One region of the Comamonas sp. E6 genome, then DNA from elsewhere that is predicted to be linked to it. Evidence: predicted binding sites of a transcription regulator. Region 1 holds the regulator's gene; each other region holds the start of a gene.

Region 1 (10,007 bases):
ACCCATGTCTCGCGCCTGCGCAATCTGCTGAACCTGCGCGCCGGTCAGCCCTATGCCATTTCAGCCGTTTATGGCTATGGTTACCGCCTGGATGTCCCCGAAGCTGCGCAGCCCGCAGCCCCAGCTGCCTGAGTTCGGCAGCCCCCCATAACCTAGCTTTAAAAAATGCCTGATTTACGTCAAAACCTCTTTTCCGTCCACTCCCCGATGCCCATTCTGAGTGCAGGCATGCTGTGGGTGGCGTTTGGAGGGATGACGGCAACAGGTCTGGCCCATGCCCAGATCACTCCCCGCGGCAACGATGTCATTGCCCACCGCGTGGTGACTGGAGATACGCTGGAGATGCTGGCAGCACGCTATCTGGGCGACCACAAGCGCCGGACAGCGCTGCAAAGTCACAACAAGGTGGAAAACCCCCTGCGCCTGCGCCCCGGTTCGGTGCTGGAAATTCCCACGCGTCTGTTGCGCGCAGCGATGGCTTCGGTGGTGTTTGTGCAAGGCGATGTGCAAAGCACACGCTCTGCGAGCCATCTCGCAGACTCCGTCAACGCGCCGCCTCAGCCCGTGCAAAAAGGCCAGTTGCTGCAGGAAGGCGATTCGCTCCAGGTTCCGGCCAACGCCTTTGTCTCCGTGCGCCTGGCAGATGGCTCACTGGTGCGCGTGCAGTCCGAATCCGATGTCGAGCTGCGCCAGATGCGCCGCAAAGGCCGAGCCGGCAGTCTGCAGTCCATCATCGATCTGCGCGAGGGCGCAATTGAAGCAAAAGTGTCCAGGCAAGCCAATGGCGAGCGCCGCTTCGAGGTGCGCACCCCGGCGGCCTCGACCAGCGTGCGCGGCACCCAGTTTCTGGTGATGAGTGATGACGAGGGCCGCACGGCTGCTGCCGTCGACGAAGGCTCGGTCGCCGTGCAGACGGGCCAGCCCTCAGCCTTGCTCAGGCCAGGTCAAGGTCTGTCCGTCTCCGCAAACGGCCAGATCGGCAAGCCCACAACCATGCTGGGTGCTCCCGATATTGCGGCCTGGCCCGCTCTTGTCGAAGACGCCAACTGGGTCAGCCTGCCCCTGCCAGCCATGGCTGGTGCCGTGCGCTACCAAGTGCTGCTCGCTCAGGACAAGGAGCTGACCCAGATCGTGCGCGGCGGCATGTTCACAAGGTCACCAGCACGCCTGACGGGTGTCGAAGACGGCAGCTACATTGCGGCCATTCGCGCCATTGACGCCAACGGCATTCCTGGCAAACGCAGCCTGCAAGTGTTGCGCGTCAAAGCTCATCCGGTGCCGCCGCTCTATGAGTCTCCAGCACCTGAAGCCACCATCGGACAGGGCCAGCACGGCCTGCAATGCACCCAGGTAGCGGAAGCCTCGGCCTACCGCATCCAGGTAGCCACCGCCGACGGCAGCTTTGCCCAGCCGCTGATCGACGCCAACGACCTCAAGGACTGCGCCCTGCCTGCCAGTGCGCTGGCCAAGCTGCCTGTCGGCGAATATATGTGGCGCGTAGGCAGCATCCGTAAGCTCGGCAACGGCCAGCCGGATGCGGGTCCTTTCGCAGCCCCGCAAAAGATGAAACTGGCCCTGGCACCCAAATCGCCCGAGCTGGAGATCGGCGGCGCGCCCGGCGAAGGCAGCAGCCATATTCACTGGGCAGGTGAAGAGGGTCAACGCTACCGTATCGTGGTGGCCAGCGACGCCGGTTTCACTGCGCCCCTGATTGACACCTGGATAACCCAGCCTCAGTGGAGCACGCAGGATCTGCCTCCTGGCACCTACTATCTGCAGATGCAGGTCGAGGATGCCAACGGCCTGCGCAGCAATCTCTCTGTCGCGCGCCAATTCCAGACCGGCAACTGGGTAACCTCGTCCGAGGGGCAGGCGCTGACTTCCGGCGACGGTTCACGCCTGATGCGCCAGTAAAAACCATAGCTGCCAGCGCTTGAATTCCATGAAGCTTCATAGGATTCATATCTTGATCACTTATATGACAAGCGCTGGAAGCTATTGTTTTATGAGCTTCTCACCGAGTCACCCACATGGTTGAAGCGCCCAACCTGCGTAAAAACCGCTTGCAGGACCTGCGCCTGAGCTGGCTGCTGCTCAGCGCTTTCCTGCTCGGCATGACCTGGTGGCTCAGCGGCCCGGGGCAGCTGGCACGTTTCAACGGCATTATTCAGGACACCTCGGCCTGGCTTCACCAGCGTCCAGCCTCGCCCGATGTTGTCATCGTGGCCATCGACGATGACAGCATCGACAGCATAGGCCGCTGGCCCTGGCGGCGTGCACTGCACGCCGCCGTGCTGGAGCGCATCACTCAAGGACAGCCCCGCGCCATCGGCATGGATGTGGTCTTCAGCGAGGAAGACTGGGACTACCCCGGCGACGATCTGCTGCTGCAACGAGCACTGCAAAAAAGCGGCAACGTAGTGCTGCCCGTCACGCGCGCCGCGCAAAGCGCCGCCACCGCCCCTTTACAGAGCCTTGCCAGCGAGGCTGCTGCTCTGGGGCACACCCAGATGCCTGTGGATGCCGATGGTGTGGTGCGACGCTTTTATGCACAGGAAGGCAAGGCCGGCCAGCTCTGGTGGCATATGGCGCTGAGCCTGCACTGCGTGGGCCAGACCACCCGACCCTGCCAACCATCTGCCCCACCTCCAGCAGACTCGGTTGCAGCCAACTCCTGGCAAAAGCTGCAGCCCCAGTTCATCGCTTTTGCCCGGGCTTCGCGGGACCGCCAGAACAGCCCGGGCTCGCCGTTCACCACCTACTCTTATATCGACATCCTGCGCGGCAATATCCCAGCGGTCGCTTTTCGCGGCAAATACGTGCTGATTGGAGCCACTGCCGCAGGTCTTGGCGAAAAATTCACGGCCCCTATCGGCTTTGATGCGCGCCTGATCTCGAATGTGGAGATGCTGGGCCATGTGCTCAATGGCATCCTTGAGGACACACATCTGGAGCCAGCCACTGCCACGCTCAACCGCAGCCTCAATGTGCTGCCCGTGCTGCTGGGCCTGCTGGCTCTGGCCTGGCTCGGCCCTTCTGGCGGGCTGATTTCCAGCATCCTGCTGGCCTTGCTCAGTCTGTCGATAGCCGGTTTGGCGCCGCGTTGGGGTCATGTGCAGACCGCCCCCGCGGCGGCACTGCTGGGCCTGTCGCTTGCCTACCCGCTCTGGAGCTGGCTGCGCCTGCGCGCCGCCACACGCTTTCTGGCGCTGGAGCTGCGCGATCTGCAAGGCCAGGGCCTGCCCGCCCCCTCGCTCAAGAGCGACGCACTCGATCAGCGGATCGACGCTGTGGAGCAAGCCTCGCGCCAGCTGCGCGCATTGCATCACTTCGTCAGCGAAAGCCTGCGCCAGCTGCCCTCGGCCACTTTTGTCTGCGACCGCGAGGGGCTGCTGCTGCTTGCCAACACGGCCGCGCACCGCTATATCGAAAGCCTGGAGCACAAACTCCAGCAAGGTGACGATCTGGTCGCCCTGCTCCACGGCCTGAACAGCGCCAGCAGCGACGGCGGCCGCGCTGCCAGCAGCACGCCACTGCTCACGCACAGCGCATTGCAGCAAGCCACGCTGTCACGCCAGAGCGAAGGGCGCGACACCCAGGGCCGCCATCTGATGCTGCTGAGCCAGAGCTTCGAGGCACCGCCCACCTCGGGCTGGCTCATCACCCTGGTCGATATCAGCGACCTGCGCAGCGCACAGGCCCAGCGCGACCAGGCCATGCAGTTCATCTCCCACGATATCCGTGCACCGATAGGCTCCATCATCACCTTGCTGGAGATGCAGCGCACAGGCAAGCGCATCGATTCGCAAGATGCACTGTTTGACCGCATTGAGGGCTATGCCCAGTCGTCTCTTCAGCTGGCAGACGATTTTGTGCATCTGGCCAGAGCCCAGCAGCAGCAATACCGCAGCGAAGTCCTGGACCTGGGCCTGCTGGCGGACCAGGCCGTCTCGGATTGCTGGACCCTTGCCCAGCAGCAGAACATGCAACTGGTGTTCGAGCTGCCGGATGCCGAAGCCTGCGTGCATGGCGACCCCGGCCTGCTGCACCGCGCCGTCATCAACCTGTTGAGCAATGCCATCAAATACGGCAAGCCACAGACTGGGGATGGCGGTGCCCAAGTGGAAATCGCCGTTGTCGAGCAAGACAGCCAATGGGGCATCGCCGTGCGCGATCACGGCTCAGGCATGGACGAGGCATCGCTGGCCAGACTCAGCCAGCCCTTCGAGCGCCTGCAGCAACACCAGCGCATGGATGGCGTGGGCCTGGGCCTGGCCTTCACGCGCACCGTGGCACAGCGTCATGGCGGCAGCCTGCAGATAAGCAGCCAGCTGGGCCAAGGCAGCAGCTTCACCTTGCTGATACCCAAAGCCTGAGCCCAGAAACGAAAAAGCCTCAGAACTTTTCAGTTCTGAGGCTTGACGTTTTGTGGTGCGGCTGGCAGGAATCGAACCCACGACCCCTTGGTTCGTAGCCAAGTACTCTATCCAGCTGAGCTACAGCCGCAACAGGGTTGTATTCTAGCAGTGCAAAAACGGCTCTCGGACCAAATCGACAACTTTTTCACGTTCATGCAAAGAAAAAGCCTGCCATCAATGAAGACGGCAGGCTTTCATGCAGCTTGGTAGGGCGTGGCGGACTTGAACCGACGACCAAAGGATTATGAGTCCTCTGCTCTAACCAACTGAGCTAACGCCCCAACACTGACAACAGCCGTGGCTGCCACCAGAAAAACTTCGCCATTGTAGGGCCTAACGCTTGTGACTCAGAGCATTGCTCACCAGTTTGGATGTGATATCGACAATCTGGATCATCTTGTCGTAGTGCATACGCGTGGGGCCGATCACCCCCAAGGTGCCAACCACCTTGCCGTCGAGCTCATAGGGAGCACTCACTACAGACAAATCTTCAAACGGCACGGTCTGGCTCTCGCCGCCGATGTAAATGCGCACGCCATCAGCCTGATTGGAGAAGTCCAGCAACCTAAGGATTTGCGTTTTCTGCTCGAACAGGTCGAAAGCGCGGCGCAGATTGCCCATATCGCTGGAAAAATCGCTCACGGACAGCAGATTGCGCTCGCCGGCGATCACCACATCCTCGCGATCATGGTTGCTCATGACCTCAGTGCCTACATTCACCGCTGCCTGCATGAGGCTGGCAACCTGGCCCCGCAATTGCTCCACCTCGGTCTGCAGCCGCGTGCGCACCTCCTCCATTGTCAAACCGGCGTAATGGTGATTGAGGAAATTCGAGGCTTCTATCAGTTGCGAGGACTCGTAATCCACATCCGTGAAGATCACGCGGTTTTGCACATCGCCTTCGGGCGAGACGATGATGACCAGAAAGCGCCGCTCCGACAGGCGCACGAACTCGATATGCTTGAAGACGGAGCTGCGACGCGGCACCATGACCACACCCACGAACTGGGAGAGGTTGGACAGCAGATTGGCCGCATTGGCAATTACCTTCTGCGGCTGTTCAGGCATCAGGCCGGGCGTTACAAGATCGCAGCGGTCCACAGTCAGCATGGTGTCGACAAACAGGCGGTATCCCCTGGCTGTCGGCACGCGGCCTGCCGATGTGTGAGGGCTGATGATCAGACCCATCTCTTCCAGGTCGGCCATCACATTGCGTATGGTGGCAGGCGACAATTCAAGCCCGGATGCACGTGAAAGAGTGCGCGAGCCGACTGGTTGACCGTCAGCGATGTAACGCTCGATCAGCGCTTTGAGCAATAACTTGGCACGTTCGTCGAGCATGATTTCATTTTAATGATGTAATTTCCCAGATGACATCCACGTTCCACCATATTGCCCTGATCGGCAAGTACCACACACCCGCAGCAGGCGTTCCGTCCGATGCAGCCAGCGAAGCGCTGCAACGGATTGCCGGTTACGTGCGCAGCCTGGGTTGTGAGGTGATTCTGGATACCCAGTCCGCCATCTATGCGGGCCTGCCCGATTACCCGAGCATGGACGTGGACGGTCTGGGCAGGCATTGCGACCTCGGCCTGGTGGTGGGCGGCGACGGCACCATGCTGGGCGTGTGCCGCCATCTGGCGCGCTATGGCACGCCGCTGGTCGGCATCAACCAGGGACGCCTGGGGTTTGTCACCGATATCGCCCTGGATGAATTCGAAGCCTCCATCACGCCCATATTGCAGGGCGAGTACGAGGAAGACGAACGCACCCTGATGAATGCTCGCGTCATGCGCGACGGCCAGTGCGTGTTTGAAGCCCAGGCCATGAATGATGTGGTGGTCAACCGTGGCTCGACCTCGGGCATGGTGGAGCTGCGCATCGAGGTCGGCGGCAGCTTTGTCTCCAACCAGCGCGCGGACGGCTTGATCGTGGCCACCCCCACGGGCTCCACCGCCTATGCGCTCTCGGCCGGCGGCCCCATGCTGCACCCTTCGATTCCGGCCTGGGTGATGGTGCCCATCGCGCCGCACAACCTCTCCAACCGCCCCATCGTGCTCTCCGACGCTCAGGAAGTGACTATCGAGGTGGTGGGCGGCCGAGGCGACGCCAGCGCGAACTTTGACATGCAGTCACTGAAATCGCTGCAGCATGGTGACCGCATCCTGGTGACGCGCGCCGATCACAGCGTGCACTTTCTGCACCCCAAGGGCTGGAATTACTTCGACACCCTGCGCAAAAAACTGGGCTGGAACGAGGGAGGCGTCTGACCATGGCCTTGAAGCGCATCGTCCTGCGGGACTTTGTGATTGTCCAGTCACTCGATCTGGACTGGCAGACCGGCTTCACGGTGCTTACCGGCGAAACCGGGGCCGGCAAATCCATCATGCTCGACGCTCTGCAACTGGTTCTGGGCGCACGAGCCGATGCACAGGTGGTGCGCGAAGGCTGCCCTCAGGCCGATATTTGCGCAGAGTTCGATTGCCCATCCCATCTTCATGAATGGCTGGAAGAGTCGGGTTTTGCGCAGGAGCAGGATTTGCTGCTGCGCCGCGTCATCGACAGTCTGGGCCGCAGCCGCGCCTGGATCAACGGCTCTCCCGCCACGGCCACGCAGCTGCGCCATCTGGGCGATCAGCTGATCGACATTCACGGCCAGCATGCCTGGCAAAGCCTGACCCGCCCGGATGCAGCACGCGCCATGCTGGATACCTACGGCGGCATTGAAACGGCCCAGCTCAAATCGCTTTGGCTGGACTGGCGCCAGAACCATCAGGCACTGGAGCAGGCGCTCTCGGCCCAGGACAATCTGCAACGCGAACGGGAACGCCTGCAATGGCAGATTTCGGAGCTGGACAAGCTGTCGCCGCGCGCCGAAGAGTGGGATGAGCTCAATGCCCAGCACACACGTCTGTCACACGCGCAGACCTTGATGGACTCGGCCCAGTCCTGCCTGCAACTGCTGGAGGATGACGATTCGGGAGCGGCCACCCCATTGGGCAGGGCCCACCACCTGCTGCAGGACCAGGAGCATCTTGAGCCTGAGTTTCAGAGCATTGCCGACGTACTGGGCTCCTGTGTGGCCCAGTTGCACGATGCCCGTCACTCGCTGCAGGCCTATCTGCGCCGCGCCGATCTGGATCCCGAGCTGCTGGCCGATCTCGATGAACGCCTGTCGCTGTGGATGCAACTGGCGCGCCGCTACAAGCGCACACCCGAGGACTTGCCCGCCCTGCTCGAAGGCTGGAAACAGGAGCTGCACCAGCTGGATGCTGCCGTCGATGTGGAGGGGCTGCGCGCCAAAGAGCAAGCCGCCCACCTCAGGTATCAGGCCGAGGCGCGCAAAATCTCGCAGCAGCGCACCCTGGCAGCACCACGCCTGTCACGCGCCATCACCCAGTCCATGCAAAGTCTGGGCATGAAGGGCGGCCGTTTCGAAGTGCAGCTGGAACATGCCGATGCCGCCAGTCCTGCGGGCACGGACAGCATCACTTTTCTGGTTGCAGGCCATACCGGCGCCACGCCCAAACCCGTTGCCAAGGTGGCATCGGGCGGCGAGTTGTCGCGCATCTCACTGGCCATTGCCGTGACCACCAGCGAACTGGGCCAAGCCGGGACCCTGATTTTTGACGAGGTGGACTCCGGCGTGGGCGGAGCCGTGGCCGAAACCGTGGGCCGCCTCATGCACTCGCTCGGCGATTCACGCCAGGTGCTGGCCGTCACTCACCTGCCCCAGGTCGCTGCCTACGCAGACCAGCACTACCGAGTGACCAAGCGCCCCAAGTCCAACACCACCATCAGCAGTGTGGATCCGCTGACTGGCGAGGAGCGCGAGATGGAAATGGCCCGCATGCTGGGCGGCGAGCACCTGTCCGAAGCAACCATGGCCCATGCCAGAGAAATGCTGGCCATGGCAAGATTGCCTGCAAAGCAGGCCGCAAACGGCGCCCAGCGTCCATCGGGCACCCAGGCCCGAAGTGCCAAGGCCAGCACTACAGCACGCAAAAGCAGCAAAGTCAGAGGAGTTTGAAATCATGTCCATGGAGATTGTTCTGATCAGCGGCATGTCCGGATCGGGCAAATCCGTTGCGCTGCATGCGCTGGAGGATGCTGGCTACTACTGCGTCGACAACCTGCCCCCGGAACTGCTGCAGTCCTTTGTGGAGCTCAAGCTCAATCATCAGGACGAGAAAGTGGCCATTGCCATGGATGCACGCAGCGCCAAGGGCCTGCCTCAGCTGCCTGATCAGCTGCATCGCCTCAAAAAGCAGGGGCTGATGCCGCGCATGATTTTTCTCGATGCCGACAGCAGCACCCTGATCAGGCGCTTTTCGGAAACCCGCCGGCGCCATCCTCTGTCCCCCGGCTCCCTGACGAACGAGCGCCAGGCACTGGAGCTCGATATCGAAAAGGAGCGCGAGCTGCTGGGCCTGCTACGCGACCGCTCCATCGTCATCGACACCGGCGACCTCAAGTCGGCGCAGCTGCAAAGCTATATCAAGCAGATCATCGAAGCACCCACAGGGCAGATGACGCTGATGTTCCAGTCCTTTGGGTTCAAGCACAGCATGCCTACAGACTCTGACTATGTGTTTGATGTGCGCATGCTGCCCAATCCCTTCTACGACAAGGAACTGCGTGCCTTGACGGGCCTGGACAAGCCGGTTGCCGACTATCTGGGCGCCTTGCCCGAGGTGCAGCAGATGCAGCTGGATATACAGCAGTTCCTCGAACGCTGGCTGCCGCTGCTGGCCAGAGACCACCGCAGCTATGTCACCGTGGGCATAGGCTGCACGGGCGGGCAGCACCGCTCGGTCTTTCTCGTCGAAGCTCTCGCCAGGCACTTCGAGAAGCAGTGGCCCACCGTACGCCGCCACCGCTCACTGGATTTTCGCGACAAGTTCATCCAGGTCTCTCAGCAGTTTCTGGCCCCGGACGCCATCCACCCGATCAGCTGACCCGCATGCTCAGCCCTCAGACGTCAGCCATGCAGGTGCTGCTGCTCGAAGACGACCCAGCCATTGCAAGAACGATTTGCTACGCTCTGGGGCGCGAGGGCATTGCCGTCACCCACAGCCTGCTGATCGCCGATGCGCGTCAGCAATGGAGCAGGACAGCGTTTGATGTGCTGCTCATGGACATAGGCCTGCCCGATGGCAACGGCCTGGACTGGTGCCGCGAGCTGCGCTCTGCCGGCTCCATTGTTCCGGTGCTGGTGCTCAGCGCCAGAGGCGAGGAGATGGACAAGGTTCTGGGCCTGGAGCTGGGCGCAGACGACTACCTGACCAAGCCCTTCAGCCCGCGCGAACTGCTGGCGCGCACCCGCGCCCTGCTGCGCCGCTCCAGGCAATTTCAGCCTGCAGCGCCCGTCCAGCTTGCAAGAGTACTTCAAATAGATGAGCAAGGGCAGCGTGCCCTGATCCACAGCAAGGCGCTGGATCTGACCAGGCGCGAATATCAGCTGCTGCAGAGTCTGGTCAACGCGGCAGGCCGCATCCTGAGCCGCGACGCCTTGCTGGAGCAAATCTGGGGGCTGGACAGCGAGAGCACGGACCGCACGGTGGATACCCACATCAAGACCCTGCGCGC
Region 2 (10,007 bases), 200 kb from region 1:
CCGGCCAGCACCGCCTCGCCGCCCAGGGCGATCACGGCATCGATCTTCACCTGGGGCGTGGTGGTGGGCATCACGATCACGGCGCGGCAACCCAGCTTCTTGGCGCTCATGGCCGTACCCTGGGCATGGTTGCCCGCGCTCGCGCAGATCACGCCCTTTTGCAGCTGCTCGGCCGTCAGATTGGCCATCTTGTTATAGGCGCCGCGCAACTTGAAGCTGAACACGGGCTGCTGGTCCTCGCGCTTCAGAAGCACTTTGTTGTGCAGGCGGCGGCTGAGGTTCTTGGCAATGTCCAGATCCGACTCCACGGCCACGTCATAGACGCGTGCATTGAGGATGCGAGTCAGATAATCGGCAGGGGTCAGGGCTTGAGTCATGGTGCAAATCGAAAGCAGAGCACCAGAGCCAGGGTAATCAGCCTGCCGGGTGCATGGAAGCCGACCATGATAGGCGCTTGCTTGCTGCGCTGCAGTACTCGCTCAAGAGGTGCATGCTGCTGCTCTGAGAAGCAGGATGAGTAGGCACGAAAAAAAGCCCCTAGCTCAGGAGCTAGGGGCTGAATCCACCATTAGAGGAGGTGGAGGAGACAAATGGTGCGATACAGATTGGTGTTAACCAGTAATCTGCAGTCTGCCTGCGGGTTTGACCTCACAGGTAACGCTTGGGTTGTATTGTATGAGGCTTGTGTTTTCTGTGCATCAAAAGATTCGGGTTTTTATGTATTTGATGCAAAATTGCAACAGTTTTGAGAGGAAAAACAATGGAATGCACGGTTAGTTGGACAGGCGCGGCCACCGGAACGCGCTCGGGCATGGGCTTTGTGGCAGAGACCGGCAGCGGCCATGTGGTCAATATGGACGGCGCACCGGACGAGAAGAACCCGGCCAATGGCGGTCGCAATCAGGCTCCTCGCCCCATGGAGATGCTGCTGGCCGGCGCCGGCGGCTGCACGGCCTACGACGTGGTGCTCATCCTCAAGCGTGGCCGTCACGATGTGAAGGGCTGCAGCGTGCAGCTGACTTCCGAGCGCGCCGAGACCGACCCCAAGGTGTTCACCAAGATCCACATGCAGTTCACGGTCAGCGGCAAGAACCTGCCTGCCGGAGCCGTCGAACGCGCCATCGCCATGAGCCACGACAAATACTGCTCGGCCACCATCATGCTGGGCAAGACGGCCGAAATCACGACGGGTTTTGACATCGTCGAAGCCTGAACTGGACGTTCGATCGAAAAAACGGGCCTCAACGGCCCGTTTTTGTTGAACAGGCGCTAATCAGATGCGATGCGCTGTAATCGTCATGACTTTGGCCGCCACACGCATCAGCCCCTGGGCAATCGGGGGCAGTTGCATTGCACCTTCGTCGATCGCTGCTGCGGCATGACGCTCTTCGTCATCCTTCATGCGCTCGACTACGGCACGCGAAGCCTCGTCCTCCTCGGGCAGGCGACCCAGATGGCTTGCCAGGTGGGCAGAAACCTGATTTTCTGTCTCGACCACAAAGCCCAGACTGGCGGCATCGCTGAATTTGGCGGCAATCGTGCCAATGGCAAAAGCGCCAGCAAACCACAGCGGGTTCAGCAACGAGGGTCTGTCACCCAGGGCATGCAGGCGTTCGCGGGTCCAGGCCAGATGGTCCATTTCCTCGCGAGCGGCATGCAGCAGATGCTCGCGCAACTCCATGTCCTTGGTCACCATGGCCTGAGCGTTGTATAGCGCCTGAGCGCAGACCTCGCCCACATGATTGACGCGCATCAAGGCTGCGGAGAGCTTGCGCTGTTCATCGCTCAGATCGGCTTCGGCGATCCCTGCGGCAGGCGAGCGCTCTGCGGCCACCGGGTCGGCAAACAGAGTGCGAAGAGCTGCGTCGGCAGCGGTCAGTAACTTGTCCATGGCTAAAAAGAACTCAGTGCGGCGCCTGTCTGGCGTCAATGCACATAAGGTACACCAGAGTGGCTCATCCGCAACTTGCGCTGGGGCAATCCTAGGCAGGAACCCCTAAGGGTGTGCCCGCTAGTGCGGCTTGGTGTTTGTTGCGGTAGTGCAACGAAAACGCGCCGAATCGAGCAGTTTTGGGTGAATTCCTTTGCGCTGGGCTCGGTGGTCTGGTGCAATAGACCCAACTTCCCCACCAGGAGGTTGGCGCGGGAAACCGGTGGAGCTCGAGGCTCAAGTCTCTCTCCCATAGAACCGGCGCCCTTCTAAACCTTGGAGTAACTCGTAATGAAAAAATCTCTGATCGCCCTGGCAGTGCTGGCCGCTTCCGGCGCCGCAATGGCTCAATCTTCCGTGACCCTGTTTGGTATCGTTGACACTGGCGTTTCCTATGTGGACAACGCTGACGGCAAGGATGCAAAGTACGGTGTTGGTACAAGCGGTAACGCTACCAGCCGTCTGGGCCTGCGCGGCACTGAAGACCTGGGTGGCGGTCTGAAGGCTGGCTTCTGGCTGGAAGGCGAAATCTTCGGCGACACTGGCAATGCTTCGGGCTTCGACTTCAAGCGCGAATCCACCGTGCGTCTGTCGGGCAACTTCGGTGAAGTTCGCCTGGGTCGTGAAACCACCCCCACTTTCCGTGCTGGTCTGAAGTATGACCTGTTCGGCGCTACCGGTATCGGCCAAAACATGGGCTACAGCCGTTGGTCTACCGTTGGTGGTTTCGCCGCTTCTGGCGACACAAACACCATCCGTGCTAACAACATGGTGTCCTACTCTCTGCCTAACTTCAGCGGCTTCACAGCTAATGTGAGCTACGCTTTCGACGAGAAGGCTGTTGCTGGTACTAAGTCTGGCCGCTACGCTGGTGGTAACGTTGGCTACGACAACGGCCCCCTGAGCGTGACTGCTGCATACGGCAACCTGAAGGGTTCTGCTGGCGACCGTGATGAAATGTCCATCGGCGCTTCTTACAACTTCGGCGTGGCCAAGGTGACAGGTCTGGCACAGCAGATCAAGTACAAGCCCGATGCTGGTTCCAGCGCCAAGTTCCGTAACTACCTGCTGGGCGTGTCCGCTCCCGTGGGTGGCGTGGGCGAAGTGAAGGCTCAGTACGCTTACTACGACCAACAAGGTCCTGCCAAGGCTCACCAACTGTCGCTGGGCTATGTGCACAACCTGTCCAAGCGCACTGCTCTGTACGGTACTGTTGCTTACCTGAAGAACCAAGACGGTTCCTCCATGGCTCTGGCTGCCAAGGGTGTGAGCGACACCGTTGGCATGAAGGCTAATGGCACTGGCATGAACCAAGCTGGTGTGCAAGTTGGTATCCGCCACGCTTTCTAATCAATTGCTGGCGTAAGCCAGTAACTGCTTAAAAGCCAAAAGGCCTGTCGAAAGACAGGCCTTTTTTATTTCTGGGGTTAAACCTGAAAGGGTGTTTGCTGAGAGGTTTGCCCCCAGAGGGAAAGGCCTGTGTTGCGCTTGTGCCAATGCTCGCGCGGTTGAGGAAAGCATTTCTAGAATGAATTTTCCACCAACTGTTTGCGAATTGAATTAAGAGAGAGGCAACACAATGACATCTTCATTTGTGAAAAAAACATTGGCTTTGGCTGTGCTGGGTTCGCTGGGGACGATTGCTTATGCACAAAGCAGCGTGCAACTGTATGGCATTGTGGATGCAGCGATTCGTCACACGACTAATGAGGGTCCGAATAAAAGTGGTCTGACCAAAATGATCGGTGGCGGCATGTCGGAGAGCCGCTGGGGTATCAATATCAAGGAAGATCTGGGTGGAGGCTTGTCGGCTATTGCCAATCTGGAAAATCGTTTCTGGACGGATTCGGGCACGCCCAGCACCGCTCAACCTTACTTTGCGCAGTCCTGGGTGGGCTTGCGCAGCACCAGTTTTGGTCAGGTGACCATGGGGCGCCAATACAACGTGCTGTTTGATCTGGTGACTTCTACCTATGCATCGTTCCCATATTCGCCTTATATGGATGCCTACAAGCCTGAAATCGGCATGTCTCTCGGCGCGCGTGCAAACAATATGCTGAAGTACGTTGCCGAGTTCGGGCCGGTTCGTGCAGGGCTGCAGTATTCTTTTGACGAAGGAAATACCTTTGCCAAGAAGGGTGGCAGTATTGATATGACGCCAGGTGGTCTGGCATTGAAAACCGCAGGCGGCTATCTGCGCTATTCTGCCAATGGCATTTCTGTGGGTGGTGCTTTCCAGCGCTCCACCTTGCCGGCCGGCACCGATGTGGATGCCTGGACACTGGGCGGCTCCTATCGCACCGGGCCTCTGTATCTGATGGCTGGTTACGGCCAGAACAAGGTCAAGGATAGTCTCGGTGCTGCGGGGGCTGGTGCCATTTTTGACGCCGGCCTGCTCAATGCATATTGGACAGGCTCTTCCAATGGTGGCTTTATCGCAGGTAATGCGCCCGGAAATTTTGCCAACAAGCGTGAGATGTTCAAGGTCGGTTTTGGCTACCAGGTCACGCCGCAGCTCAATGCAGGTCTGCATTACTACCATGCCAAGCAATCGGGATCGGCGACTGGCGCCTTCAATGGCAAGGCCGACTTTATCGTTGCCGTGGCTGACTATGCCTTCTCCAAGCGCACGGATGCCTATTTCGCGGTGGATCACACCAAGACCAAAGGCGGTGCGGGCGTGATGCTTGATGCCAATGGCGCGAAAAAGCGTACCGGTATCACCATCGGTCTGCGTCATCGTTTCTAAGGCGAATCTCTGGATAAAAAAGCCAGCCCGGTATCGGCTGGCTTTTTTATGCTCGGAGCAGCTCGTGAAGCTCGGTGCAAAAGAAAAAGGCCGCAAATGCGGCCTTTTTGTTGTGGGCAAACCAGGTGGAGCAAACCACCAGGTCAGCAGCAGAGCAATTACATGCCCATGCCGCCCATGCCGCCCATGCCGCCCATATCGGGCATGGCAGGAGCTGCGTCAGCCTTGGGGGCTTCGGCGATCATGCACTCGGTGGTCAGCAGCAGGGAAGCCACGGAAGCGGCGTTCTGCAGAGCAGTGCGAGTCACCTTGGTGGGATCCAGGATACCCATTTCCAGCATGTCGCCGTAGGTGTCGTTGGCAGCGTTGAAGCCGTAGTTGCCGGAACCGTTCAGCACGGCGTTCACGACCACCGAGGGCTCGCCACCGGCGTTGGCCACGATTTCGCGCAGAGGTGCTTCGATAGCCTTGAGCACCAGCTTGATGCCGGCGTCTTGTTCGGCATTGCCGGTAGCCAGGGCGCCAACGGCTTGCTTGGCGCGCAGCAGGGCCACGCCACCGCCGGCCACGATGCCTTCTTCCACAGCAGCGCGGGTAGCGTGCAGGGCGTCTTCCACGCGGGCCTTCTTTTCCTTCATTTCGACTTCGGTGGCAGCGCCAACCTTGATCACGGCAACACCGCCGGCCAGCTTGGCCACGCGCTCTTGCAGCTTTTCACGGTCGTAGTCGGAAGTGGCTTCTTCGATCTGGATGCGGATTTGCTTCACGCGGGCTTCGATTTCGTCAGCAGCGCCAGCACCGTCGATGATGGTGGTGTTTTCCTTGCCGATTTCGACGCGAGCAGCCTGGCCCAGATCTTCCAGAGTCACCTTGTCCAGCGACAGGCCCACTTCTTCAGCGATGACCTTGCCGCCAGTCAGGATGGCGATGTCTTCCAGCATGGCCTTGCGACGGTCGCCGAAGCCGGGAGCCTTCACAGCCACAACCTTCAGGATGCCGCGGATGGTGTTCACCACCAGAGTCGCCAGGGCTTCGCCTTCGACGTCTTCGGCAATGATCAGCAGGGGACGGCCGGCCTTGGCCACAGCTTCCAGCGTGGGCAGCAGGTCGCGGATGTTGCTGATCTTCTTGTCGAACAGCAGCACGAAGGGGTTGTCCAGAATCGCGGCTTGCTTTTCGGGGTTGTTGATGAAGTAGGGCGACAGGTAGCCGCGGTCGAATTGCATGCCTTCGACGACATCCAGTTCGTTGGCCAGGCTCTTGCCTTCTTCAACGGTGATCACGCCTTCCTTGCCGACCTTGTCCATGGCTTGAGCGATGATTTCGCCCACGTCGGAGTCGGAGTTGGCGGAGATCGTGCCCACTTGAGCGATTTCCTTGGAAGTGGTGGTGGCCTTGGATTGCTTCTTCAGCTCTTCCACCAGGGCGGCGACAGCCTTGTCGATGCCGCGCTTCAGGTCCATGGGGTTCAGACCGGCGGCCACGTACTTGGAGCCTTCGCGCACGATGGCTTGGGCCAGCACGGTAGCGGTGGTCGTGCCGTCACCAGCGATGTCGTTGGTCTTGGAGGCCACTTCCTTCACGAGCTGGGCGCCCATGTTCTGCAGCTTGTCCTTGAGTTCGATTTCCTTGGCCACGGACACGCCGTCCTTGGTCACGGTGGGGGCGCCGAAGGAGCGCTCCAGCACCACATTGCGACCCTTGGGGCCCAGGGTAACCTTGACTGCGTTAGCCAGGATGTTCACGCCTTCAACCATGCGTGCACGTGCTTCACCGCCGAAAACTACGTCTTTTGCTGCCATTTTTGGCTCCTAAAGAATGAGGTTCAATTGGGCTGCCAGCACTTGTCAATCAGTCGCCGACAGCCATGAAGAGGGGGAGGTGTTCGGGAAGGATTACTTCTCGACGACTGCGAACAGGTCGTCTTCCTTCATGACCAGCAGCTCGTCGCCGTGGATCTTCACGGTTTGGCCAGAGTACTTGCCGAACAGAACGCGGTCGCCGACCTTCACGTTCAGAGCGATCAGCTCGCCCTTGTCATTGCGCTTGCCGGGACCCACAGCCAGCACTTCGCCCTGGTCAGGCTTCTCGGTGGCAGCATCAGGGAGCACGATGCCCGAGGCTGTCTTGGTTTCGTTTTCGAGGCGCTTGACGATCACGCGATCGTGCAGGGGACGCAGGTTCATACCAACTCCTAAATACATCAACAAAGTTGAAACAAGACTTGCCAGCCATCCTGGCCGACATTCGGAATATCTAGGGTCAAGCTGTTAGCACTCAACCCCATTGAGTGCTAATAATAAGGCAATTTCTCGCGCTTTCAAGACCTCTCCCCAGCCGTTCGCAGGACAAATCTGCGAGGAAACAGGGTTTGTTCTTAGTCATGTGTAACGTGTTTTTACAAATAGGCCTGGCTTTTGCTCTGGCAGAACATGCCTCTAGAAACCATGACTGCCCCGGCGCAGCGCGCCCAGGATCTGCTGCAGACAGACGTCTTCATTCCTCATATGCGCCAGGTCGGGCGCTGCGAGAGTTCGCTCAGGGAGCTGAATCTGATGTGGCGGCTCATAGAGTCCTCAGCCAAGATGAATTGCCCTCAGGAAGCGCAGGCCTTGTTGCCCATGATGGCCGCCACGCGTGGCGGCTTCGAGCGGCTGGAGCAGGAGCTGGTGCAGTCCATGGTGATGCAGGCGGTGACGGGGGTGACAGCGGGGCTGGCCAGTCAGGCACAGCATCTGATCGATACCCTGGTGCGCAATCTCTACGAGCGCACGGCCGACGTGGGGTTTCTGGCGACCGACGCCATGCTGTGCCAGTTCATGGCCGCAGCGGATGGCGACGAGGCGGCCATCACCCAGCGTCTGCGTGCCTACCGAAGCAAGTACACGGTCTACGCGGACATTCTGCTGCTGGATGCCGAAGGTCGGGTGCGAGCGAGTGCGCGCGAGAGGAGTCAGGCCGCAGATCAGCCATGCCGGGATACATTGATTGCCCGCGCTCTGCAAAGCCCGGGCTTTGTGCAGAGTTTCGGTGCCACCGACCTGCTGCCAGGGCACGGCAGCGCGTTGATCTATGCGCATCGCATGCTGCACGCCGGCAACCGCCAGCCTATTGGCGTGCTGTGCCTGTGTTTTGACTTTGATGGCGAGATGCAAGGCATCTGGAGCGGCCGAGACCGGACAGACGGTAGCGGCGCGCCCGAAGCTCAGACCAGCATCGCCCTGTTGCTCGATGATCGGGGACTGGTGCTGGCCAGCAGCGATCCGCACTGGATTGGTGTGGGTGCGAACGTGCGGCCTCACCGTGATGGTGCGGATTCGCTGTATGTACATGGAGGACGCACCTATCTGGTGCAATCGGCGGCCTCGGCAGGCTATCAAGGCTATATGGGCCCCCAGGGCTGGCGGGCGCAGATCATGACGCCGCTGGAGCTGGCCTTCGGTCTTCAATCGCAAGCAGGTCTGGATGGGCTGGATGCCGCGGTGGCCCAGGGCCTGCTGGCACATGCACATCGCTTCTGCCCACCCCTGCATGCCATACGCAGCGCAGCGGACACCATACGTCGTGTGGTCTGGAACGGCCGCGTCATGACAGCAGGCAAGCAGATGGACAACACGCGGCTGCAGGCCGTGCTGGAGCAGATTGGCGAGACGGGGGCGCGGACCAACGAGGTCTTCTCCCAGTCCATCGATGCGCTCTACGGCACGGTGCTCAACACCGCACTGAGAGACAACAGCCTGTTGACCAGTCTGCTGGTGGATCTGCTCGATCGCAATCTCTATGAGCGTGCCAACGACTGCCGCTGGTGGGCCTTGACGCCGCAGCTGTCCGAATTGCTCGAGGACCTGGCCTTGGGCGAGACGGCCCCGGATCAGGTGAGCGAGGCCTGTGCGCTGCTCACCGCCATTCACGACCTGTATACGGTCTACCAGCAAATCATGGTCTATGACGTTCGCGGCAGGGTCGTGGCCGTCAGTCAGCGAGGCCGCCCCGATGCCGAGATCCGTGGGCTGCTGGGCACCTATATAGAGACGGACAGCCTGCACCAGGTTCTGGCGCTGGGCGGGACCCAGGCCTATCACGTCTCGCCATGGCGCCCTTGTGTTCAGCACGAGGAGGACGGCCCGACCTATGTCTATCACGCGGCCATACGCAATGCCGATGGCGTGGTGCTGGGCGGAATCGGCCTGGTGTTCCATGCACAGCGTGAATTCAAGGCCATGCTTGAGGGCGTGACCGGTGTTCAGGCGGCAGGCGGCAGGCGGGTGGCCTATCTGAACCGCTCGGGCCTGGTCATGTCTTCCTCGGATGTGCAGCTGCAGCCGGGCATGCAGCTGGATCTGCCGCCGCAGATGCTGGCCCTGGCATCTGGACAGAGCATGGCCCGCGCCATGGTGTATCAGGGCCAGTATTGCGTGGTGGCGATCACGGCGGGCAGCGGTTACCGGGAGTTCAAGCGCAGCGACGGCTATAGCGAAGAGGTGCTGGCCTTGTCCGTGCAGGCGTTTGGTGCCGTGCAGGACGATGCGCTGGCGGCCGTCTCTCGCCGCAACACCAGGGTGCAAAGCCTGGCGGCGGCCAGCCAGGGCAGTGCCGCGGGCATGGAGATGGCGACCTTTTTTGTGGGGTGCAGCGTGCTCGCCGTGGATGCTGCCTGCGTGCTCGAGGCTCAGAGTGCCTCGGCCATCGCCCCCGTTTCAGCCGGTCGCTTGCCGCATTGCGTGGGCACGCTGGCGCGGCGCAGCCAAGGGGTTGTGGCTGGCTATGTCTGGGTATTCGATCTGGGGGAGCTGCTTTTTGGCAAGCCCGTGACCAGGACGGCGCAAAGCCAGGTGATCGTGCTGGAGCACAGGGGGCTCAAGCTGGGTGTGCTGGTCAGCGATCTCGAAGGGGTGGCGCGATTCGAGAGCGGGCAGCTGCGACTGGCCCCTGCAATGGCGGGTGCGGCGGATCAGCTGGTTGACCGCTTGATCCGGGCCAATGACGGCGATTTGCTCATCCAGTGCCTGAACGTGGCGGCCCTGGTGCGCATGCTCAAGGCACCGCAGCCGGCGGAGCAGGCTGCTGGCGGCTGAACGGCCGGGCTGCTTATTGAACCGGGAACGGGTTTTTTTCGTCGCGCGGCGCGCTGAAGTCCACGCTGGGCGTGGTCTTGATCTCGTACTGGCCGCGATCCTTGCCTTCGATCCACTTTGGGGGCTTGCCGCGGCCGGTCCAGGTCGCACCACTTTCGGGGTCGTAGTACCTGGCCTCGACCTTTTTCTTTTCTTCAGGCTTCCAGGGGAAAACCTGCTGAGAGGTAAAGCCGAAGGTGGCGATCAGTTGCTT
Region 3 (10,007 bases), on a different contig from region 1:
CATGGGCATGAACTTCAGCTTCTGGGCGTTCATCATCTACTTGCCCATCTATTTTCAGAGTGCGCTAGGTCAGGATGTCACGGCCGCCGGCGTCTCGCTGCTAGCCTACACCCTTCCCACGCTGGTGTTCCCGGTGGTTGGAGAACGCATCGCCATGCGCTATGGCCCGCGTATCGCCATTCCGCTGGGGTTATTCGCCATCGGTCTTGGATTCATGCTGATGCTCGCTGGCAGCCAGCTCGCCAACAGCCACTGGCTTTACGTGCTGCCGGGCTGCCTGATTGCCGGCGCAGGGCTGGGCATCACCAACACCCCAGTGACCAATACCACCACGGCAGCGGTCTCCAGCGCACGCGCCGGCATGGCGTCCGGCATCGACATGAGTGCCCGCATGATTACGCTGTCGATCAATATCGCGCTGATGGGTTTCCTGCTGGTGCACGGCGTGCAGCAGCACCTGCAAACCGCATTGCGTGAACCCGTAGATGCTGCTGCGCTGCGCGAGATGGCCAACGGCATTGTCTCTGGCAACCTGCAAGCCCTGTACGCCCTGCAAGCAGGCGCTGACGCAGCCACTTCGCCGCAGGCACTGACAGACATTGCCCGCGAGGCGCTGGTACACAGCTTTGGCGGCGTAATGCTCTATGCCGCCATCGCCGTGTGGCTGCTGGCACTGGGCAGCTTTGTGATCTTTTCGGATCGCAGGCCAGCCCGGTGACTTTTATGGTGCTCCATGCCGATGGGCAAGAATCTGCTCGCTGATCTGCAACTTGGCAGCCTGCATTGCCATGGACATCGATTTCCTTGCTCTATAGCAAGCTGCAGGCCTCGACAAGCTCGCCGATATTGGCGGCCGTGCCACTGCTGTGTGCTCCAGGCCAGGATCAGCATCCATGCCGAAGTACCACTGCTTGCCTCTCCCGCTCTGGTGCATCTCTTCACCATGCACCTTGTTTCCATTCTTGGTGAATGTCAGTGCAGCACTCCAGGTAGCGTCCACGTTGGTGCCAGTGAGCGGCATGGCTGCCCAATGCGTTGCCGCGGCAAATTCATAGCACGCTCCAAGTCGATCAAAGACTGCGGTGCTTTTGCACCGCCTGCGATTTGCTGAATCGTGTCGACGGCTCCTCACGGATAGAAGAGTCACATCGCAATATATTTAAAAATCAGGATATTTATCCCAATAAATTTGTTTAACAAATTTATTGAAACCATCCAGACTTCCTCCAAGACTCATAGAACCTGGAGACATCCGTTGGAGCAAAAGATTTTCAGTGCGCCTGGGCACTTTTTCCGTCCCTCGCGTTCACATGCTGTGGTTATTGGCGGCGGAACGATGGGAGCCGATGTCGCGGTCGTCCTTTGCCGAGGTGCTTGCAAAACGACTGTTGTCGAGTCCAATCCCGACCGTGCTGCCAAAGTCCCTGGACTGGTCCATCACGGCTTGACCCAGCTGGATGCGAGGCAGCAGCTTGCCCACCTGTCCGTCGTCTCGTCATTGGACGACCTCGACTGGAGTTCTGTGGATCTTGTGATCGAATGCATCCCGGAGCGCCTGGACATCAAGCAAGCGCTTTTCAAGCAACTCGAGCAGCGAGCCCGCAAGAATGCATTGCTGGCCAGCAACAGCTCGAGCTTCCCCATCACCGCAATTGCACAAGGCCTGCAAACACAGGAACGCATGCTGGGGCTGCATTTCTTCATGCCTGCGCACCTGACGCCTCTTGTCGAAGTGGTGTGCGGCGAGGCATCCCGCATGGAATGTGCAGAGAACCTTCATGCTTTCATGCGCCAGTGCGGCATGGTGCCGGTGCTGGTCAAGAAGGACTTGCCAGGCTTTTTGGCAAACCGTCTTCAGCACGCGCTGGCTCGCGAGGCTTTTGCACTGATTGAAGCGGGCATTGCTTCAGCCGAAGACGTGGATTCAGCCGTGCGCTTTGGCTTCGGTTTTCGCTTTCTTGCAGCGGGCCCCGTGCTTCAACGCGACCATGCGGGTCTGGAAGTCCACTGCGCCGCCGGTGCGACGATGTATCCATCGCTGGCGGACAACAAGGAGCCAAGCCCATGTCTTTCGCAAAGAGTGGCTGAAGGCAAGTTCGGCATGAAGTCCGGTGAAGGATTTTTCAAGTGGACTCCTGAGAGCATCGCGCAAGAGAAACAGCGCTATCAGAAGACGCTGCTGGCAGGTCTCGAACTTCTCAAGAGCGAATTGCCTTCCGTGGGCGACGCTGCCGAACAATAAGAGGAACGCATGATGAATACACCTCTGATCATCACCGTTGCACCCAACGGAGCCTACAAGACCAGGGAGCAGCACCCTGAGGTTCCATTGACTGCGGCCGATCTGGCAAAGACCGCCAAGGAATGCCTGGACTCCGGGGCGTCCATGATTCATATGCATGTACGCAAGCCTGACGGCAAGCATTTCCTCGATGCCCACGCCTACACCGAAGCCACTGCTGCTGTGCGCAAAGCGGTCGGCCAGGAGCTGGTGGTTCAGGTCACCACTGAAGCGGCTCAGGTCTACCAGCCCCACGAGCAGATGCGGGTCGCACGGGAAACGGCGCCGGAAGCGATCTCTGTCGGCTTGCGCGAAATACTCAAACCTGAAGTTCCCGAAGCGGATATCCAATCCTTCTTCACATGGCTCAAGCAGAGCAATGTGATGACCCAGATCATCCTGTATGACGTGGCGGACGTGCAGGCCTGGCAGGGCCTGCTTGCAAGCGGCGTCATCCCGGCAAACAAATGGTTTCTGCTGTTTGTACTTGGCCGCTACTCTGCCGGTCAGACCTCTTCGCCCATCGATCTGCTGCCATTCCTGAATGCCCATGACGATGCCCATCCATGGGCGATGTGCGCCTTCGGCCCGCAGGAAAACGCATGCGCGATGGCTGCTGCAAGTCTTGGAGGCCATGCGCGCGTCGGCTTCGAGAACAACCTGTTCCTGAAGAGCGGCGAGCCGGCAGCAAGCAATGCAGCCTTGGTCGACCAGGTTTGCCAGGGGGCCGCAGCGCTGGGCCGCCCTCTGGCCACGGCTCACGATATTCGAGGCATGTTCCTGAACTGATCAGCACTTCAAGGCAGCAGCGCCTCTTGTGCCTTCAAGTAGTGATCTCTTGGAGGCACAAGATGGTCTGCCGTCAGGCGGATCAGACGCTCCCTCGCCCCCTCCCCTTCCGCAAGCACCGCCAGCAGCTCGTGATGCTCCTTTTGGGATTGCAGCTGACGCTCTCTGGACATCAGCGTTCCAAATCGAATTGCATGCGTTTGGCGCGCGAAGTCTTCGATGGATTGCGACAGAAAAACATTGCCGCATTGAGCAAACAAAAGCCGATGAAACTCCTGGTTGGTCCGAAAAATGCCGCGCGGGTCCTGTTGCAGGATAGCTGCGTCATGCCCGGTCTGAATGCGCCTGAGCTGCTCCAGAGCATCACGGTCCAGAGGCAGCGCAATTCTGCGCATAGCCTCCAGCTCGAGCAGCTCTCTCATTTCGTAGAGATGAATGACTTCATCTCTGCTGAAAGCCTTCACCATGGAGCCAATGTTGCGCCTGCGCTCAAGCAGGCCAGCGCTTTCGAGCTGAGCCAAAGCGTCTCGCACCACATGGCGTTTGGCTGCGAACCGTTCCATCAGATCATCTTCGACAAGACGCACTCTGGGAGCCAAGAGGCCCAGAACAATGTCTTCCTCCAATGTCGCGGCAATCACGGATGCACCGTCCTCGGATGGACGGCGCTCCTTGGCAAAAGCGCCCGTCGGCATATGAACTTAACTCCTTGGAATCGAACCCTTGCGCTGCGTCGCGGTCAAGAAATCAAAGTCTGCGCCACGATCAGCCTGCAAAACAGTTTTCTTGAACAGATGCGCGTAACCACGCTCTGCCACAGGAACTTGAACAGGCTTGGCATTCTGACGCATAGCCAGCTCTTCATCGCTGACCAGCCATTCAATACAGCGCTCGCGCACCGACAGGCGAATTCTGTCTCCGGTTTGCACCCAGGCCAAGGGGCCACCAATCGCTGCCTCTGGCGTCACATGCAGGACGATGGTGCCGAAAGCGGTGCCGCTCATACGGCCATCAGAAACGCGCACCATGTCTTTCACGCCTTGAGCGGCGAGTTTCTTGGGAATGGGCAGGTAACCCGCTTCCGGCATCGCCGCTGCTTTGGGGCCGATATTCTTGAGCACCAGCACATCCTCGGCCCGCACATCAAGCTCGGGCGAGTCGATACGCGCAGCCAGATCCTCCGCATTCTCGAAGACAACGGCACGGCCCTCATGCTCCATCAGCTCGGGGTTCGCTGCGGACTGCTTGATGATGGCGCCTGCCGGGGCAAGATTGCCGTGCAGCACGGCAATGCCTCCCTGCGGATACAAAGGGGCATCCAAAGTCTTGACCACATGCTGCTTGAAGCCTGGGCCAGCCGCCTCCAGCTCCTCGCCCAGGGTGCGCCCCGTCACGGTCAGAGCATCCAGATGCAGCAGGGGCTTGAGCTCTCGAAGCAGGGTATGCATGCCGCCGGCTGCATGGAAGTCCTCCATGTAGTGGTCGCCGGACGGCTTGAGGTCGAGCAACACGGGAGTATTGCGGCTCATGACGTCCAAAGCCTTGAGATCCAGCTCGTAGCCCAGGCGACCCGCGATCGCGGCCAGATGCACGATGGCATTGGTCGAGCCGCCCATGGCCAACAACACCCGCATGGCATTTTCGAAGGCAGCAGGCGTGAGAATCTTGTCAATGCTCAATCCTGCACGCGCCATGTGCACGGCCACCTCACCGGATCGCTCCGCAATTCGAATGCGGTCGGCAGTAACCGCTGGAGGAGTTGCACTGCCAGGAATGCCAATCCCCAGAGCCTCTGCAATGCAGGCCATCGTGCTGGCAGTGCCCGCCACCGAGCAGGTGCCCACGCTGGCGACGAGCTGATTGTTGACGTCGGAAATTTCCTCAGCATCAATTTCTTCGGCACGAAATTTTCCCCAGTAGCGCCGGCAATCGGTGCACGCACCCACTCTTTCGCTTCGATGCGATCCCGTGAGCATGGAGCCGGTGACCAGTTGCACTGCCGGCAGTCCGACCGAAGCAGCGCCCATCAGCTGAGCCGGCACTGTCTTGTCACACCCCCCGATCAGCACGACCGCATCCATGGGTTGCGCTCGCAGCATCTCCTCCGTATCCATGGACATGAGGTTGCGCAGGTACATGCTGGTCGGCTGGGAAAAGCTCTCGTGCAGCGAGATGGTCGGGAAGTCCATGGGCAGGCCGCCTGCCATCAGGATGCCGCGCTTCACCGCCTCAATCAATTGCGGCATGTTTCCGTGACAAGGGTTGTAAGAGCTGCCTGTGTTCGAGATACCAATCACAGGTCTGTCCAGCGCCTTGTCGGTATAGCCCGCCCCCTTGATGAAGGCCTTTCGCAAAAAGAGAGAGAAACCGCGATCACCGTAGTTGGTGAGTCCTTTGGAAATGCCGCTCGAAGCGGCTTCCGGATGAATCGTGGCTTGCTGGTCTGGCTTGTTCGTCATGGGAGGGTTAACCACTGTTGATGCACTGATTATTAATAATATTATTGATTAAAAGAAAAATCGAGCGCTCAAACAAGAAAGCGCATACCTGAAAACCCTAAGGAGACTTCATGAAACCCACAGAACTCGTTAATCCGGGCATGCGCCGCCGCAATCTCATTAACCTGGTTGCAACCGCCCTCGTCGCATCTGGTGCATCGGGAGCAGCCTGTGCGCAAACTGACTACCCCACCAAACCCGTGAGGCTGGTGGTTCCCTATGCGCCGGGCGGAGCGACAGATGTCATCGGCCGCGTTCTTGCCAAGCAGCTTTCAGACGCACTCGGGCAGCAGTTCGTCGTCGACAATCGCGCCGGAGCAGGCGGTAGCCTTGGTGCAGGTCAAGTCGCCAAATCACCTGCTGATGGCTACACCTTGCTGATGGGTGCATTCACAAGCCACACCATCAATGCAGCGCTAACGCCTGCTGCGACTCCTTTTGACATCCATAAGAGCTTCTCTCATATCTCCGTCGTAGGTACCGTTCCGCTGGTATTTGTGGTCAACCCCAATGTTCAGGCGAAGTCCGTCAAGGAGCTGGTAGCGCTTGCCAAGGCCAGCCCCGGCAGCGTCACGTTTGCATCCGCAGGCAATGGCTCGCCTCAGCATCTCTCGATCGAGATGTTCAAGCGTCAGACACAGGTTGAAGTCGTTCATGTGCCCTACAAAGGCAGCGGACCCGCTCTTTCCGATCTGCTCGGCGGTCAGGTCAACGCCATGATTGACACCGTTCCTGCCGCACAAAGCCAGATCAAGGCAGGCAAGCTCCGGGCCCTGGCCACAACGACCAAAGAACGCGTTGCCTCGATTCCGGACATCGCTACTGCCGTGGAAGCTGGATTTCCAGACATGCAGGTCAGCTCCATGTTTGCACTTTCGGCACCTGCAGGAACTCCAGGTGCAGTCATTCAGAAGATCAATTCAGCGCTGAAAGTGATTCTGTCCAAGCAGGATGTCAAGGACTCCATGCTCGCCCAGGGCACTATTGCTACCTACAGCACGCCGGACGAGTCGGCCAAGATCATCAACGCCGAGTACGCCAAGTGGGCCCGATTGATCAAAGACAGCGACATCAAGGCTGAATAAGCGAAGATAACGGAGCTCCAGGACGCTGCAGCTCCGCTACCTATACTGCTGTGGTGGAAGCCAATCTATCAACCAAAGACCTGAGAGCGGTAGTAGCCCTGAGCCAAACCAAGAGCTTTGGTCAAGCCGCCCTCCTGGTTCACCTCTCCCAATCTGCGCTGTCGGCCCTGATTGCGCGTGTGGAAGCCCAGATCGGAGCAAAACTGTTTGAGCGCACCACTCGCGCTGTCGAGCTGACCGATGCGGGGCATGTTTTTATTGCCCATGCCCAGGAGATCTTGCGAGATACGCAGCGAGCCCTACGGGCCGTGACGGACACCGTCCAGCTCAGAACGGGATCGGTGACTGTTGCAGCACTTCCTTCTTTGGCCGCCTCGCTGCTGCCAAAGGTCTTTGCCGAATTCACGCGGATTCATCCCGGGGTACGCTTGTCCTTGCTTGATACCTTATCGGGCCCTGCGTTTGATCTCGTTCGTGATGGCAAGGTCGACTTTGCACTCACTGCAGCAGATCCCAAGCAAGAAGACCTCGCCTATGAGCAATTGATGGAGGACCAGTTCTTTCTCATCTGTCCCGATGACCATCCTCTATCCAAGCAGGCAGGTCCCGTCCCGATCGAGAACACCCTGGACTATCCGCATGTCTCCATGCCCAGTTCTGCCAGCGTCCGCCAGTACATTGATGCGGATCTGCACTCAAAAGGGCTCTATTTCGCTCCCGTCTTTGAAGTTGACCATATTGCAACCATAGGAGCTCTGGTCAGTGCGGGCCTGGGCATCAGCGCACTACCTGAAACAGCCGTATCGCTGTTGCAAGCTGGCCGCCTTGTGCAGATTCCTTTGTCGTCCCCCGGAATTCAACGTCCTTTGGGCATGGTGATGCGCCGCCACGCACCTCGAAGCTCGGCGGCCAAGGCATTGGAGGCGTTAATCAGAGCGAGCCTGCACAACCTGGCCTCTCATTCAAGCTAGTGCACTACTGCAGATGCCGGGAAAGAGAGAGGTCGAAGGGAATGTAAAAAATTCTCCACGAATCGACACGAGCCGCCTGAACCGTCAAAAACCAACAAAAGCTGTGGGAACTTTGTCTTTAGCACTCTCTCTAACGGAGTGCTAATATGAAGATCATGGAAGAAAGGAAACCTGCAATGAAAACTGCCTCCGGCTCCATTGCTACTGCCTTGGCGCCCGCGAACCCCTGGGCGCTGGTACCTCCGCTGGGCAACCTGGATGCCTATATCTCGGCGGTCAATCGTATGCCAATGCTCACCCTTGAGGAAGAGCAGGACTACGCTCGCAAGCTCAAAGAACACAATGATCTGGACGCCGCCGGGCGTCTGGTGATGTCCCACCTGCGTCTGGTCGTCTCCATCTCGCGCCAGTACCTGGGCTATGGTCTGCCTCACGGCGACCTGATTCAGGAAGGCAATGTGGGCCTGATGAAGGCTGTCAAACGCTTCGACCCCGATCAGGGCGTGCGTCTGGTCAGCTACGCCATGCACTGGATCAAGGCGGAAATCCACGAGTACATTCTGAAGAACTGGCGCATGGTCAAGGTCGCCACGACCAAGGCCCAACGCAAGCTGTTCTTCAATCTGCGCTCGATGAAGCATGACCTGAAGTCCGATGCCGCCATGGCGGACGAAGAGCTGGCCCTGCGCGAGACGCTGACCTCGAACGAAATTGACGCGGTTGCTGCAAAGCTCAACGTCAAGCGTGAGGAAGTCATCGAGATGGAAACCCGTCTGGCCGGTGGCGATGTGCTGCTGGATCCCTCTCCCAGCGACGACGGAGAGCAGGCCTTTGGCCCCATCGCCTACCTGGCTGATGCCAGCCACGAGCCTACCGCCATGCTTGAATCGCGTCAGCGCGATCATCTGGCGACCGATGGTCTGGTCCTGGCCCTGGAGGGCCTGGATGACCGCAGCCGCCGCATCGTTGAAGAGCGCTGGCTCAAGGTCAATGACGACGGCTCTGGCGGCATGACGCTGCATGAGCTGGCTGCCGAATACGGTGTGAGCGCCGAGCGCATTCGCCAAATTGAGGTAGCCGCCATGAAAAAGATGAAAAAAGCGCTGGCCGAGTTTGCGTAAACGCCAACTTGCGCAGCAAGGCTTAAAAAGGCTGAAATGCTGAACCTCAAACCCGGATAATTTCCGGGTTTTTTATTTGTCGAAAGACATGCTGCACTCATGGGCAGCCATCAACCATCAAGAATTCACAAGAGACCTGCCATGCCTATTCGCACTTCGCGCCTCCTGAAGAACCTGTCCCGCCGCAGCCTGGTTGCAGCAGGAGTCGCCATGGTGGCGACAGCAATGGCTCCGGCCACCATGGCAGCCGACAACTGGCCCGACAAGCCCCTGCATCTGATCGTGGGCTTCCCCGCAGGCTCCTCGCCCGATCTGACGGCCCGCGCATTGGCCGAGCCATTGGAGAAGAAGCTGGGTCAGACCATCATCGTGGAGAACCGCGTGGGGGCCGGCGGCAATATCGCCGGCGAATATGTCGCCAAGGCTGATGGCTACACCTTCAGCGTGATGATCAACGGCAATATGACCATTGCCAAGATGCTCAACCCTGCCGTGCGCTATGACCCCATCAAGGACCTGCAGCCCGTGAGCCTGATCGGCGTGGCTCCGCTGGTGCTGGTAGCCCCCGCGTCGGCCCCACAAGGCAAAGCCTTCATGGAAGCGGCCGCCAAGGCTGGCGACAAATGGAGCTATGGCTCGCCCGGTGTCGGTACCGTGGGCCATCTGGGCATGGAACTGCTCAAGAGCCGCTCGGCCATCAAGGCCGTGCACGTGCCCTATACCGGCTACCCCCAAGTGTTCAACGGCATTCAGGGCGGCGATTTGAAGCTGTCCATGCTCCCTCCGGCACTGGCAATGGCACAGATTCAGGCCGGCAAGCTGCACGGCATTGGCGTGACCTCTGCGGCACGCAGCCCGCTGGCTCCCGGCCTTCCCAGCCTCAAAGAGCTCGGCGTCAACAACTTTGATCTGGAAATCTGGAACGCCGTGGCTGCTCCCAGATCCATGCCCAAGGCCCATGTGGACAAGCTGGCAGCCGCCGTCAGCGAGATCGTGCGTACGCCCGAGATGCGCCAGAAGCTGTCCATGCAAGGCTGGCAAGCCGTGGGCAGCTCGCCCGAGGGCCTGAGCAACCGCATCCAGCAGGATGTGAAGGCGCTGGGCACCATCATTCGCGAGCAGGGAATCACGGCGCAGTAAACACGCCCCCTGAGCCGCTTTGCGGCTTCCCCCGAGGAGGACGACAGCCTCGCTGCGCGGCGGCGCTTGCTCGCTGTCACGCAAATGAAGTGCGCCTGTTTCCCTCCATCCCACACGCTGAA

The links. The regulator HrcA, encoded in region 1, represses chaperone genes, less so after heat shock. The targets are predictions, from matches to a motif close to TTAGCACTCNNNNNNNNNGAGTGCTAA.
Region 2: the regulator HrcA is predicted to act here: its motif matches at 6,950-6,976, upstream of groES (co-chaperone GroES).
Region 3: the regulator HrcA is predicted to act here: its motif matches at 7,743-7,769, upstream of rpoH (RNA polymerase sigma factor RpoH).

What each region holds. Positions count from the first base shown of each region.
Region 1 covers NZ_BBXH01000005.1:401,503-411,509, reverse strand. Annotated here, with positions in the region: gene CSE6_RS02930 (response regulator transcription factor) at 1-132, shown strand, start outside; gene CSE6_RS02925 (FecR domain-containing protein) at 208-1,914, shown strand; gene CSE6_RS02920 (CHASE2 domain-containing protein) at 2,031-4,376, shown strand; tRNA gene CSE6_RS02915 (tRNA-Arg) at 4,430-4,506, opposite strand; tRNA gene CSE6_RS02910 (tRNA-Ile) at 4,623-4,699, opposite strand; gene hrcA (heat-inducible transcriptional repressor HrcA) at 4,752-5,759, opposite strand; gene CSE6_RS02900 (NAD kinase) at 5,789-6,688, shown strand; gene recN (DNA repair protein RecN) at 6,691-8,448, shown strand; gene rapZ (RNase adapter RapZ) at 8,453-9,376, shown strand; gene CSE6_RS02885 (winged helix-turn-helix domain-containing protein) at 9,406-10,007, shown strand, end outside.
Region 2 covers NZ_BBXH01000005.1:198,186-208,192, forward strand. Annotated here, with positions in the region: gene ilvA (threonine ammonia-lyase, biosynthetic) at 1-377, opposite strand, end outside; gene CSE6_RS01935 (OsmC family protein) at 761-1,213, shown strand; gene coq7 (2-polyprenyl-3-methyl-6-methoxy-1,4-benzoquinone monooxygenase) at 1,274-1,891, opposite strand; gene CSE6_RS01945 (porin) at 2,222-3,280, shown strand; gene CSE6_RS01950 (porin) at 3,510-4,679, shown strand; gene groL (chaperonin GroEL) at 4,838-6,481, opposite strand; gene groES (co-chaperone GroES) at 6,575-6,865, opposite strand; gene CSE6_RS01965 (chemotaxis protein CheW) at 7,112-9,754, shown strand; gene CSE6_RS01970 (H-NS family nucleoid-associated regulatory protein) at 9,768-10,007, opposite strand, start outside.
Region 3 covers NZ_BBXH01000014.1:7,715-17,721, forward strand. Annotated here, with positions in the region: gene CSE6_RS12995 (MFS transporter) at 1-718, shown strand, start outside; gene CSE6_RS13000 (3-hydroxyacyl-CoA dehydrogenase family protein) at 1,337-2,242, shown strand; gene CSE6_RS13005 (3-keto-5-aminohexanoate cleavage protein) at 2,255-3,070, shown strand; gene CSE6_RS13010 (GntR family transcriptional regulator) at 3,079-3,711, opposite strand; gene CSE6_RS13015 (IlvD/Edd family dehydratase) at 3,772-5,529, opposite strand; gene CSE6_RS13020 (tripartite tricarboxylate transporter substrate binding protein) at 5,640-6,653, shown strand; gene CSE6_RS13025 (LysR family transcriptional regulator) at 6,707-7,624, shown strand; gene rpoH (RNA polymerase sigma factor RpoH) at 7,801-8,745, shown strand; gene CSE6_RS13035 (tripartite tricarboxylate transporter substrate binding protein) at 8,887-9,885, shown strand.